Regions from separate parts of the Selenihalanaerobacter shriftii genome, predicted to be linked through region 3. Evidence: riboswitches for the same ligand, from Rfam matches in the RefSeq annotation. Region 3 holds a riboswitch; each other region holds the start of a gene.
What was found. Region 3 has a riboswitch for cyclic di-GMP ahead of B5D41_RS01850 (methyl-accepting chemotaxis protein). Riboswitches for the same ligand answer to the same signal wherever they lie in the genome.
Positions count from the first base shown of each region.

Region 1 (4,262 bases), on a different contig from region 3:
GCCCAGAGGTTTCTAGGGAGGGTGTACAAAGAGACATTTTACCTATTGTTGAAGGTTCAACTATCATGACTAAGTATGGGCCAGTTAAGACTGATTATATTTTCTTTATTGCTGCTGGTGCTTTTCATGTTTCGAAGCCAACTGATTTAATTCCTGAACTGCAAGGTCGTTTCCCAATTCGAGTAGAATTAGAAAGTTTAACAGAAGAGAACTTTAATGCTATTTTAACTGAACCAGAAAATGCGTTAACAAAGCAATATGAAGCTTTATTAAAGACTGAAGGCCTAGAGATAGAGTTTGCTGAAAATGCTATTAAAGAACTAGCTAGAATAGCTTTTAAAGTTAATGAAGAGACTGAGAATATTGGAGCACGAAGATTACATACTGTTTTAGAGAAGTTGTTAGAAGATATTTCTTTTGAAGCTCCAGATATGTCGGAGGATTATTTTGAAATTAGTATTGATTATGTAAGAGAGAAGTTAGATGATGTAGTAGAAGATAAAGATTTAAGTAAGTATATACTTTAAATCATGTTTGACATGTGCATATTATATGTGATACATGTATTTTAAATAATTGTGAAGTATTTCTCATTAAAAATTATGGGAATTTTTTATAGAAAAATAGTAAAGCCAGATATCTTTGGTTATAATAAATGTACAAACTAATCTAAAATTTATTTTGAAAATAATATCTTAAAAAGTAAGTAAAAGCTTAAAGGGAGGATACTATAATGAAAGCATTATTGGAAGAGACACGCAAGATTAATAGACTATTACAAAAGTCTGCAGGACATCCAGTAGATTTTACAGAAATGGCTAAAGTATTAAGTAGTGCAATTAAGGCCAATATATATGTAGTTAGTAGAAAAGGAAAGATTTTAGGTTATCAATTAATTAATAAATTTGAATGTGATCTTATGATTGACGAAGTAATAAATGAAGGTTGGTTTCCACAAGATTATAATGAGTGGATATTAGATATTAATGAAACTCGGGCTAATTATGAGCAGAAGGATGGCCAATGTGTCTTTACAATAGATGATGAAGAATGTATGTTTACTCAAAAATTGACTACTATCATACCTATTAATGGTGGTGGTGAGAGATTAGGGACATTAATTGTTGCTAGATTTGACGAAGAATTTACTTCTAATGATCTCATCTTAGGAGAATATGGAGCTACAGTTGTAGGAATGGAAATTTTACGATCAAGAAGTGATAAGATAGAAGCAGAAGCCCGTAAGAAAGCAGCTGTTCATGTAGCATTAGAAACATTATCTTATTCTGAATTAGAAGCTATAGAGCATATTTTTGAAGAATTAGATGGTATAGAAGGGTTATTAGTAGCAAGTAAAGTAGCAGATAGAGTAGGAATTACTCGTTCAGTAATCGTTAATGCATTACGCAAATTTGAAAGTGCTGGAGTAATCGAATCACGTTCATTAGGGATGAAAGGTACATATATTAAAATATTAAATGAGAGGCTATTAGAAGAATTAGAAAAATTAAAGACTTAAAAAATTAAACCTTTAGAAACTAACCCACAAAAATGTTTTTGTGGGTTAGTTTTTTTAGTTTTATTAATTATATATTATATAAATATAAAAAGTTTTATTTTTTAAGTCTTTTTTACAAATTACTCAAAAAAAATAAAGGAGAACAACTAATAATTAACGAATATTTAAAATAGGTAAAGAAAATTCAAAAACTGAATATTTATGTCATCTCTCGATAAAGGCAAACTTGTCGAAAGGCAGGGACGCAAAGCTACTAGGTCTATGGTATACAAGTATACTATGATTGCTAGGCTACCTACTAAACAATTAATTATAGCAGATATTTGTCAATATAATCAACTCCAGTTCCTTTATGATTTTGAGGGATTAGGAGTTTTTTTGCTTAATAAGGTAAATTACTCAAGTAAGGCAGGAAAACATGCTGATTTTGTCGAATAAAGGTTAAGGCTGGAAATAGGATTATATGGTTTATTTTATGTTTTTTTATGATTTAAGGAGGAGTTAGAGGATAATAGACAGAAATATAAAAAGTGATAACCAAATGGGAATAAAATTATAATAAAATAGAATATTAATGATTCAGTTAAGTATTGAAAATAAAACTAATATTATTGATAAAAAGTAAAGGAGGTAAATTTATAGTGGCCTTTTTAGGTGATCAGACTACATCAATATTAAGTAGTGCTCTAGATGGATTAAGTCTAAGAAAGCAAGCAATTTCTAATAATATTGCAAATGTAGATACCCCTAATTACAAACGTAAGGATGTAAATTTCGAATCCCAATTACAACAAGCTAGATATAATTATAAAAGACAGAGTATTAATTTAAGTAGAACAGATAATGAACACTTCTCTATAAATGGTAAACATCAAGCTTTTGCACCAAAAATTAGATCTGACAATAATACTAGTATGAGAAATGATAAGAATAATGTTGATATAGATTATGAGATGACAGCTTTAGCTAAAAACACATTAAAATATCAATCTGTTACTAAATTGTTATCAACTAAATTTAAGAAAGTTGGTAATGTAATTAATAGGATAAAATAAGATTAAGGAGGATTTAATATATGGGGTTATTTGGTGGGATGAACATTAGTGCTTCAGGAATGACAGCTCAACGGTTAAGAATGGATTTAATTTCTAATAATATCGCTAATATAAATACAACTAGGACTGAAGATGGTGGGCCTTATAAGAAAAAATCGCCAGTTTTCAAAGCTAAAGGTCAAGCTAAATTTAGTTTACCTGATGTTGCTTCTAATAAGGGACAAATGGGACAAGGTGTAGAAGTAACCTCTATTAAAGAGAGTAATAAGCCACCGAGATTAGTCTATAATCCTAATCATCCTGATGCTAATCAAGAAGGATATGTTAAGATGCCTAATATAGATATAGCTTCTGAAATGGTTAATATGATTTCAGCTAGTAGAGCGTATGAAGCAAATGTTACAGCTTTAAATGCTTCTAAGAAGATGTTTAAAAGTGCTTTAAAGATTGAAGGATAAAGGAGGATGTTTAATAGATGAAAATAGATACTCTACAGTTAAATAAGTTAGCTCAAAGTTATAAAACTGACAGTGTTAGTGAAGGAAAGAGCAAGGAATCATTTAAGGATTTGCTTAGCAATTCATTACATAAAGTTAATAATTTACAGAAAGATGCAGATTTGATGGCTGAAAAATTAGCAGTAGGAGAAGCCGATAATATTCATGAAGTGATGATTGCTTCTACAAAGGCTAAACTTTCTTTGGATTTAACATTAGAGGTAAGAAATAAAGTTGTAGAAGCATATAAAGATATAATGAGAATGCAGATCTGATATTTTGTTGGGAAATTGAGGTGTGAATATGATTGAAAATTTAATGCAAATTAGAGAGCAAGGAGAAAAATTGTGGGAAAGTTTAGACACTAAAGCTAGGATAATAATTATTTCTTCAGCAGTAGTGTCAATAATTGCTCTATTATTGCTTACTAATTGGGCTAGTCAACCTAATTATGTTACTTTATTTAATAATTTAACAGTTAAGGATGCTAGTGCAATTACTAATCAATTAAAAGAAAAACAGATTGATTATAAGTTAGCTAATGATGGTACTAGGATTCTAGTGCCTGCTAAAGACGTTCATCAAGTTAGACTAAATTTAGCTAGTGAAGGTTTGCCTAAGGGAGGAACAGTAGGGTTTGAATTATTTGATAAAACTCGCATAGGCAGTACTGATTTTGAGCAACAAGTTAATTTTTATCGAGCACTTTCTGGAGAATTAACTAGAACTATTATGCAGTTGCAAGATGTTGAGTTTGCTAAAGTCCAAATTAGTGCTCCAAGAGAGAGCTTATATGTCGATAAAGCAAAAGTGGCTAAGGCGTCTGTATTACTTAAAATAAAGCCATATGCAGATTTAGGTTTAAAACAGGTGAAAGCGATTACTAATTTAGTTGCTAGTAGTGTAGAAGGGTTGTCAGCAAAGAATGTAACTGTAGTAGATACTAAAGGGAATCTATTAACTGCTAAACTTAATAAAAAGGACAACCTAGGAACTACAGAATTTAACCCAAAACAGTTAGAGGTTGAAGAGGAATTTGAGAATGATTTACAGATGACTTTAAATACCATGTTATCTAGGGTATTAGGGCCTGATAATGTAGTTGTGAGGGTTAATGCTAAACTTAATTTTGATCAAAGAAAGATTCAGAGTGAAATTTATGAACCTATTACTGATGATGAAGGAATTGTG
Region 1 is NZ_FUWM01000010.1:73,149-77,410, forward strand. It holds gene hslU (ATP-dependent protease ATPase subunit HslU) at 1-527, shown strand, start outside; gene codY (GTP-sensing pleiotropic transcriptional regulator CodY) at 734-1,519, shown strand; cyclic di-GMP riboswitch class I at 1,729-1,818, shown strand; gene flgB (flagellar basal body rod protein FlgB) at 2,161-2,574, shown strand; gene flgC (flagellar basal body rod protein FlgC) at 2,595-3,032, shown strand; gene fliE (flagellar hook-basal body complex protein FliE) at 3,050-3,346, shown strand; gene fliF (flagellar basal-body MS-ring/collar protein FliF) at 3,375-4,262, shown strand, end outside.
Region 1: linked by a shared signal. The riboswitch ahead of flgB (flagellar basal body rod protein FlgB) and the one ahead of B5D41_RS01850 (methyl-accepting chemotaxis protein) in region 3 are both predicted to bind cyclic di-GMP.

Region 2 (4,262 bases), on a different contig from region 3:
GAACTTATCATATTGCAGACTACCCCACCAAATTATTACACCTAATACAACACCAAAACCTATTTCAAGTAATATTTCCATCAATTCAACTTCTTCAGCAATAAAATAATGAACAACATTAAAGCCTATTATTAAAATGAAAGTAATTACTGCACTAATTATACTTCGTTTATATTCTTTATACTTCATATCTTCAAGTATCTCCTTTCTAAAATCAAATCTTCTAACCCAGAATACAATTCCTCATTTTTATCCTAAATTAATACAATATATACTTTTTTTGATCACAGAAGTTTTGAATTTTCTAAAAAACTTATACTTTAAATTGATCAACTAACCCTTTTAAATCAGTAGCTTCCTCAGCTAATGATTCAGAAGTCTCTTTCATTTCTTCAGACATATCAGCAATGTTTTCAGTAGAATCAACTACTTGATCAGCACCAACAGCCATTTGTTGAGCCGCAGCACTAGCATCTCTAATTTGAAAGCTTGTTTCGCTTATGGCTTCATTTATCTCCTCAAAAGCATTACCTGCTTTAGTAATTACTTCTTCTCCAACTGCAACTTCCTTCGTTCCTTCTTCAATTGCTGTTATTGCTTCCGCAGAACCCTTTTGTGTTTCACTAATTAATTGGGCTATATCTTTAGTAGCATTAGAAGTTTCTTCAGCCAAATTTTGAATCTCTTCTGCAACCACTGCAAATCCTCTACCATGTTCTCCTGCTCTAGCTGCTTCTATAGTTGCATTTAAAGCTAATAAATTAGTCTGTTCTGCAATATTATTTATTAAATTTATAATTTTTTCAATCTCTTTTGTCTTTTCACCTAAATTCCCAATTATACCTGCTGATTCCTCTACCATATTGCGAATAGACTCCATTTCAGTAACAGCTTGCTCAATAGACTTGCTTCCATTATCAACTGTTGTATTCATTCTTTCCGCTGATGAAGAAACCATTTCAGTGTTTGATGCTATTTCTTCAATACTAGCTGATAACTCAGTAATATTAGATGTAGTAGTCCCAATATATTGATTTGATTCGTCAATAGTAGTCGATAAATCCTCACTAGAGCTACTTACTGTTTGAGCTGCTACCTTAACTCGATTTATAATATCACCCTGCTTATCAATCATATTATTAAAAGTAGTACCTAAAACTCCTAATTCATCTTCACGATAAGCAAAGCTAACTTGAGCAGTCAAGTCCCCCTGCTCTGTCTTATTTAAAATATCTACTAATTGATTAATAGGACCTGTAATATTATTAGTTACAAAAATAGCACCTGTCCCCATTAATGCCATAGCCACAAGACATGTAATTATCATCGTCCAAGCTACATCTTTATTAAACCGTGTCATATTACTAATCTGATCTGCAACTATTATATACCAGCCTAAATCTGAATTATATTCATAAGTGGCCATCATATTATTATTATTAACCTCATATTCTAATCTGCTTGTTTTATTTTCCTGAATATGATCAATAAGTTTTAAGCTATCACTGGATTTTCCATATAATACTTTTCCTTGCTTATCTATTATATAAATCTGTCCGGTTCCATTTTGAAAGTATTTCTTCTCCTTGGCATCAAGATCATCTAAATTCTTAATTAATTCTTCTTGTGACATATTAACTTCATTAAAATAATAATTTAACTCATTTGATATAGTCTCTAATTTTTCAGTAGATAATTTTTGAAGACCATCTGTCGCTGTATTATAAGTAAAGACACCTAGTAATAACAGACCAATCAATCCCAATATTCCAGAAAAAATCAATGTTTTCAATAATAGCCGGCTTTTCAAAGTACGTTCGACATCAATATCAAACATTTCTTTATTAATTAAACGCATCTTACCCCTCCTTTTTAAATAAAAAAAGGCCCCTCAAGGGCCTTAAAATGCAGTCTGGCAAGCTAAATCCTTTAAAGGATTTAGCCCCATAACTTTGCGTCCCTGCTTTTCAACAGGTTTGCCCTCTAAAATTTAAAATACTATTTTATTGTACATAATTATGATTCTAATCTATTATATTATAATTTCCTTATTATTACTGTAATACCTTTTAATTTAAAATAATTGTAATATAAAGTTATATTTGTCCCGGATATTTTGTGACAATCATCACAAAATATTGTATTTGTAATCCACTAGCATTATATTATCAAATTTAAATAACAGCCAAATCTAATGAACTCTAAATAGTAAGGATCCCAGAGAATATAATAAAAAAACAGCCTGTGTCCTCATGTTAATCAAAGTCACAGGCTTTATTCTTTAATAAATTTATTATTTATCTTATTCAATTATTTTAGCTACAATAATACTTCCCTCATAAAGTAAAATTAATGGTAAAGCCATCATAGTTTGTGAAATAATATCTGGTGGTGTCAATATAGCAGCAAAAACAAAAATACTGACTATTACATATCTTCGATTAGTAGTTAAGAATTGAGAAGTAATTAAATTTAATTTAACTAATAGAGTTATTAATAATGGTAACTCAAAAACTAAAAGAAATATACTTACTTAAAGAAAACATTGCTTCTAGATTATTAGATGTGAAACCTAAAAAGAACTTAATACCAAAAGGAATCACTACAAAAAATCCAAAAGCAGCTCCACCTATAAAGAATAAATATGATAAAGGCACTAATATCAATAAAGATTTCTTTTCGCTACCTTTAAGTCCCGGTAAAATAAACTTCCAAAATTGATAAAGAATAATTGGTAGAGCTACTAAAAAGCCTGTGAAAAAAGAAACTTTTAATTGTGTGAAAAAAGCTTCCGGAGGAGTAAGATAGACCAATTTTTTTCCAACTGGATGAGTTAATATATCTATTATCTGCTCTGCAAATAGATAGCTACCTATTGAAAAGATAACTAAAACACCAATAGAAATTAGCAACTTTTTTCTTAATTCAGTTAAGTGTTCAACTAATGACATCTGTATATCTGACATAATTATTCCTCCATCTTTAAAATATATTAGATTAAATTAAAAATTAAAACCACTTATCTAATGTTAGTACTTCTACTTCACTTCCCTTTGCTAAATATTCTATATCCTTTGGAACAACTGCCAAACTATTTGCATTAGCAAATGTGTGAAGCACTCCAGAACCTTGCGTTCCTGCTTTACTCACAAAATTTTCATTATCCTTTCTAGTAAGGATCGTCCTAAGATAGTGTCTTCTTCCCTTTTTCTTCTCAACACTTTCTTTTAGTTTTGCAGTAACCCTTTTAAATTTTAAATCTTGCTGCCCCATCAATTTTAGTAATGTCGGTCTAACAAAAATTTCAAATCCAACCATTGCTGCCGCAGGATTGCCTGGTAACCCAAAAACAGGTTTATCGTTATAAACTCCAAATGTTACTGGTTTTCCTGGCTTCATAGCTACTTTTTTAAATAATATGTCTATCCCTAACTCTTTATAGACATCCTGTATAAGATCATATTCACCAACTGATACTCCTCCAGTAGTAATTAAAATATCAGATTCTAAACTTAATTTTATCTTTTCTTTCAGTTTAGTCAATTTATCTCTACCGATACCTAAAATTTTAGGCTTACCACCATAAGTTTTAACCTGTGCTGCTATAGAATAGGTGTTACTATTCCTAATCTTACCTGCTTTTAAGTCATCATTAATATCTACCAGTTCATCACCAGTTGCTAAGATTGCTACTTCTGGCTGACGATAGACAGTAACTTCATCATAACCTAATGTTGCTAACATGCCAACTACTGCTGGTGTTATCTTCGTTCCAGGAGAAAAGATTAACTCGCCTTTCTCTACATCTTCACCAGCAGGACAAATATCTTTACCTTTAGATACCTCTACTAAGACCTCTATTTGATTCCCCTTTAGATGAGCCCTTTCCTTCCTTAAAACAGCATCAGCCCCTTTAGGAATTGGTGCCCCTGTCATTATCTTTAATGCTTCCCCTGACTTTAACTGATAATCACTAGGGTGACCAGCAGGAACTTCACCAACTAAGTTTAATAAGTTTGGATCAACTTTCGTGCTCCCAATTGTATCTATATATTTAACTGCATACCCATCCATTGCTGATTTATCAAATGGAGGTATAGTATCATTAGCATATATCTCTTCTGCAATTACAAAGCCTAAAGATTCTAAAATAGGTACTCGAACATTATCATTAATTTTAGCTCTATTCAAAACCTTTTCTAACGCTATATCAATATCAATCATTATTTTTCTCCTTTCTTTATATCTCTAACTTTATTTTT
Region 2 is NZ_FUWM01000018.1:36,500-40,761, forward strand. It holds gene B5D41_RS10290 (sensor domain-containing protein) at 1-189, opposite strand, end outside; gene B5D41_RS10295 (methyl-accepting chemotaxis protein) at 314-1,858, opposite strand; cyclic di-GMP riboswitch class I at 1,904-1,991, opposite strand; partial or broken gene tatC (twin-arginine translocase subunit TatC) at 2,303-2,966, opposite strand; gene B5D41_RS10305 (molybdopterin molybdotransferase MoeA) at 3,010-4,224, opposite strand.
Region 2: linked by a shared signal. The riboswitch ahead of B5D41_RS10295 (methyl-accepting chemotaxis protein) and the one ahead of B5D41_RS01850 (methyl-accepting chemotaxis protein) in region 3 are both predicted to bind cyclic di-GMP.

Region 3 (4,262 bases):
CTTTGTGAAGAATGGTGGAGAGAGAGCTATTATTACTTCTTTAGACCAAGCTTTAGAAGCTATTGAAGGTAAGACTGGAACACAAATCTGTGCTGATAAAGATGCTGTTAATCAGATAGCATAATTTAAGGAGTGAATAGATATGAAAAATTTTGTAGCAGCAGGTGTACAAATCGCTGTTAAACCTAATGATGTAGAAGCTAATTTAAATAAGGTTGTTAAATGGATAGATAAAGCTGTAGATGAATATGAAGCTGAATTGATCGTTTTTCCTGAGAGTATAACTACAGGATTTGATCCTGCTATGTCAGCTGATGAGTTATATGAATTAGTAAGTCCTATTCCAGGTAAAGTAACTGATCCAGTAGCAGAAGCTGCTAAAAAACATGGAGTTTATGTTGTTTTACCAACTTATGAATGTGGTGAAGAACCAGGTGTTGTTTATAATTCGTCAGCTCTAATTGGACCTGATGGCGAAGTAGTAGGAGTTTATCGTAAGACTCATCCTTTCCCTACAGAAAGATTAGCTGGAGGCGGCTGGGCTACTCCGGGTGGAGAGGCAAAAGTATATGATACTGAATTAGGTAAGATTGGAATGATCCTTTGTTATGATGGTGATTTCCCAGAATTAAGTAGATTGTTAGCTGTTAGAGGAGCAGAAGTAATTCTTAGACCATCAGCCTTATTAAGAAGCTTTGATATTTGGGAAATGACAAATAAAGCTAGAGCATATGACAATCATGTATATATGATTGGTGTAAATGCTGTCGGACCTGACGCTGGTAATAATTATAACTTTGGTCATAGTATGATTGTAAGTCCAATCGCACAGAAATTAGCTCAAGCCCGAGGCGTTGAAGAAATTATTGCTGTCGAATTAGATAATGATCCTATTAAGAATGTAAGTTTCGGTACTAAATCCCCTATGATCTTTGATCATTTAGAAGATAGAAACATTGGTATGTATGAAGAAATTTTAAAAGAGGCAAAAAGTCAGTTCGAACCGTCTAAACGAATCCCTTATAAGAAAACAGAAAATAAGTAAGTAGAAATAAATAACCATTGATTAATAATTTTAACCCCTTAAAATTAATTTAATAGATGATAAATTTAAAGAGGTAGCAACTCCCCCTTTTTTGTAGTTTCCCCTTGCAACTTTATTAATAAATTACAAAATGATTAATTGCTACCTCTTTTTATTATATATAATGGATTATAATTTAATCAAGATAATTTATGTTACCTTGACAGTATTTGAGACAACTGATATAATTAAGATTACAAGGCAAATTACTACAAAATTAGACTATATGTATAATAATACTACATATGAGTAGTAAATATAATTTACATAAATTAAAATATCCCTGGTAAAATAGCACGCTTATCGAAAGGTAAGGTCGCAAAGTCTTGAATCTACGGTATAATATATGCTATGATTGTCAGACTGCCGGAGGGGATGATAGGTTTATAAGTGGATTAACCCTATCCCTCTTTTATTAATTGAGGGTAGGGTTTTATTAATTTTATTTATCAAGTAAGGAGAGATAATAAGTATGAATTTAGTTGAGAAGTTACGTTCTAATTTAAGATTTAAATTAGTAGCTTTAATGATGGTGATTTTAGTCTTAGTAGTAACAACTATTTCTGGCTATCTTATTTATAAAAACCATACAGAAACGATGGCTAATTTTAGAAGGCAAGGTGAAGTATTAGCAGATATAATTAAGACTAGTAGTATGAATGCTGAAACTGCTTATAAACAAGCTGAAAATGTATTAGAACAAGATATGATAGCTGAAGCTAAATTATTAGCTAATTTAGTAGCAGCAGGTGATATTAATAATCAAGATCTAATTAAATTATCTAAAGAGACTGGGATTGATGAATTTTGGATTACTGATGGCAATGGAACAGTAACTTTAACTAATTTTACAGACGGATTAGGGTTTACTTTTCCAGATGATCCAGAGGCACAAGCTTATCCATTTAGAGCGATATTAGATAATCCAGATAAAGTGGTAGCTCAAAAAGCTATGGTTCGTGATGTAGATAATACTTTATTTAAGTTTGTTGGAGTCGGTAGATTAGATAAACCAGGTATAGTTCAAGTAGGGATGGATGCTAGTGTTTTAACTACTCTGAATGAGAAAATAGGTTTACAAAAGATTATAGACCAAGTCAGTAGCCAAGAAGCAATCTCTTACATAACAATTATAGATAAGAACTTACAAATAACGGAGAGTAGCAGTAATTATAAAAAATTCAAGGCAGAATTAAAGAATTATGTTAAAAAGAATCAAGGTATGCTAGGGCAAGTAATTAAAAATGGAGAATATAAGACTCAGTTATTGGAATTAAAGAATGATTACATTTATGAAATAATAGTTCCGTATAATGGAATGGCTTTAAGGATAGGTCTTGATTTCAATGAAACTGCAGCAGCTATGAATGAATCTAGAAATAGGGTGATTATGATTAGTATCATCTTATTATTGATTGCTGGTTTAATTATTAATTTCTTTGCTAAGAGAATTACAGGACCAATTCTAGATTTAGTAGAAGTTAGCCAGACAGTAGCAGCTGGAGACTTCTCACAGAAGATTGAAATTGACAGTGAAGATGAGATAGGTGAATTAGGTGAGTCTTATAATTATATGTTGAGTACTATTCGTCAAATCATCAAAGATATTTATGAAAATGCTGAACATTTAGAGACAGTCTTACAAGAAGCAACTGCGAGTGTGACGCAAGTTAATCAGAATACTAATCAATCTAGAGATTCAATAGGTGAGGTCAGTAAAGTCATTGGAGAGGTTTCTACTACTATTGAAGAATTATCTGATCGTTCCCATGATATATATTCAGCAGGAGAAAAAACATTTTCTGAAATTAAGAATACAGATCAAAAGATTGAATATGGTAATAGGATTTTAGATGATGCGATTGAATCCATGAAGAATTTAGAAAATAAAGTTGAACAGATTGGCGAAATTTCCAATACAATTATGGAGATTACTGAGCAGACGAATCTATTAGCTTTAAATGCTGCAATTGAGGCAGCACGGGCTGGAGAACAAGGTAGAGGTTTTGCAGTAGTGGCTGATGAAATTAGAGAGTTAGCTGAAAGGAGTGCGACCTCAACGCAAAAAATCCAAGATATAATTAATGGAGTAAAAGGTGCTACACATAATATGCGTGAAATTACTATAGGTACTGAAGAATCTGATGAGAATAGTATTGTTGATATTTTTGATTCAATCTCTGAAGCTTCAAACTTAATTACTGAAAATATGGATGATGTAATTGAAACAAGTGAAGACCAAGCCAGTAAGACAGAGGAAACAAGTGCTTCTACTGAAGAAATTTGGGCTTCTACTGAAGAGATAAATTCTAAGTTTGAAGAAGTAGCAGAATCAGTATCACATTTACAGGATATGTTAGAACAGATTGCTAAAGACAGTGAAGATTTAGTAGATAATATAGACGATAAAGTAACCAATATATAATAATATTACTTCTTTAAACTTATTATATGAAGATAAATTACTCAATAAGCCAATAATATATAATTAGATGGTCAATATATCTTGTGAGATTAGGGTATGTTGACCATTTTATTTGTAATTATTTCCTTTATAACTGTATATACTAACTTTATATTAACCATTATTAGAGATTGTTGCTTCAATTCCCAGGCTATGTTATAATGATAAAAGGTATCTAGATGTATATATGAAAGGGTGGTGAAGTTAATGAAGATTGACCAGGCTACAGTAGAGAAGGTAGCTATGTTAGCTAGGTTAGAATTATCAACAGAAGAAGAAGAAAAAATGACAGATCAATTAAATGATATTTTAGATTATGCGGACAAGCTAAATGAGTTGGATACTGAAGGTGTTGAACCAACAGCTCATGCTTTGCCGATTAAGAATGTTTTTAGAGAAGATGTTGTAGAAGAGTCATTAGATCGGGATATTGCTTTAGAGAATGCTCCAGAAAAGAAAGATGGGTCATTTAAAGTACCTAAGGTTATAGAAACTGGAGAGTAAATCGGTTAAGGAGGGACTGGAATGAAATTTTATGAATTAACTGCTCATGAATTGCATGAGAAGTTAAAAGCTGGTGAAGCAAGCGCACAAGAGGTAGTAGAAGCTATTTATGAACGAATTGAAGAAATAGAAGATGATGTACAAGCTTATATGACTTTAACTAAAGAAGTAGCATTGGACAAAGCTAAAAAGGTAGATGAAATGCTTGCT
Region 3 is NZ_FUWM01000004.1:95,408-99,669, reverse strand. It holds gene arcC (carbamate kinase) at 1-124, shown strand, start outside; gene B5D41_RS01855 (carbon-nitrogen hydrolase family protein) at 143-1,045, shown strand; cyclic di-GMP riboswitch class I at 1,368-1,455, shown strand; gene B5D41_RS01850 (methyl-accepting chemotaxis protein) at 1,557-3,509, shown strand; gene gatC (Asp-tRNA(Asn)/Glu-tRNA(Gln) amidotransferase subunit GatC) at 3,756-4,052, shown strand; gene gatA (Asp-tRNA(Asn)/Glu-tRNA(Gln) amidotransferase subunit GatA) at 4,074-4,262, shown strand, end outside.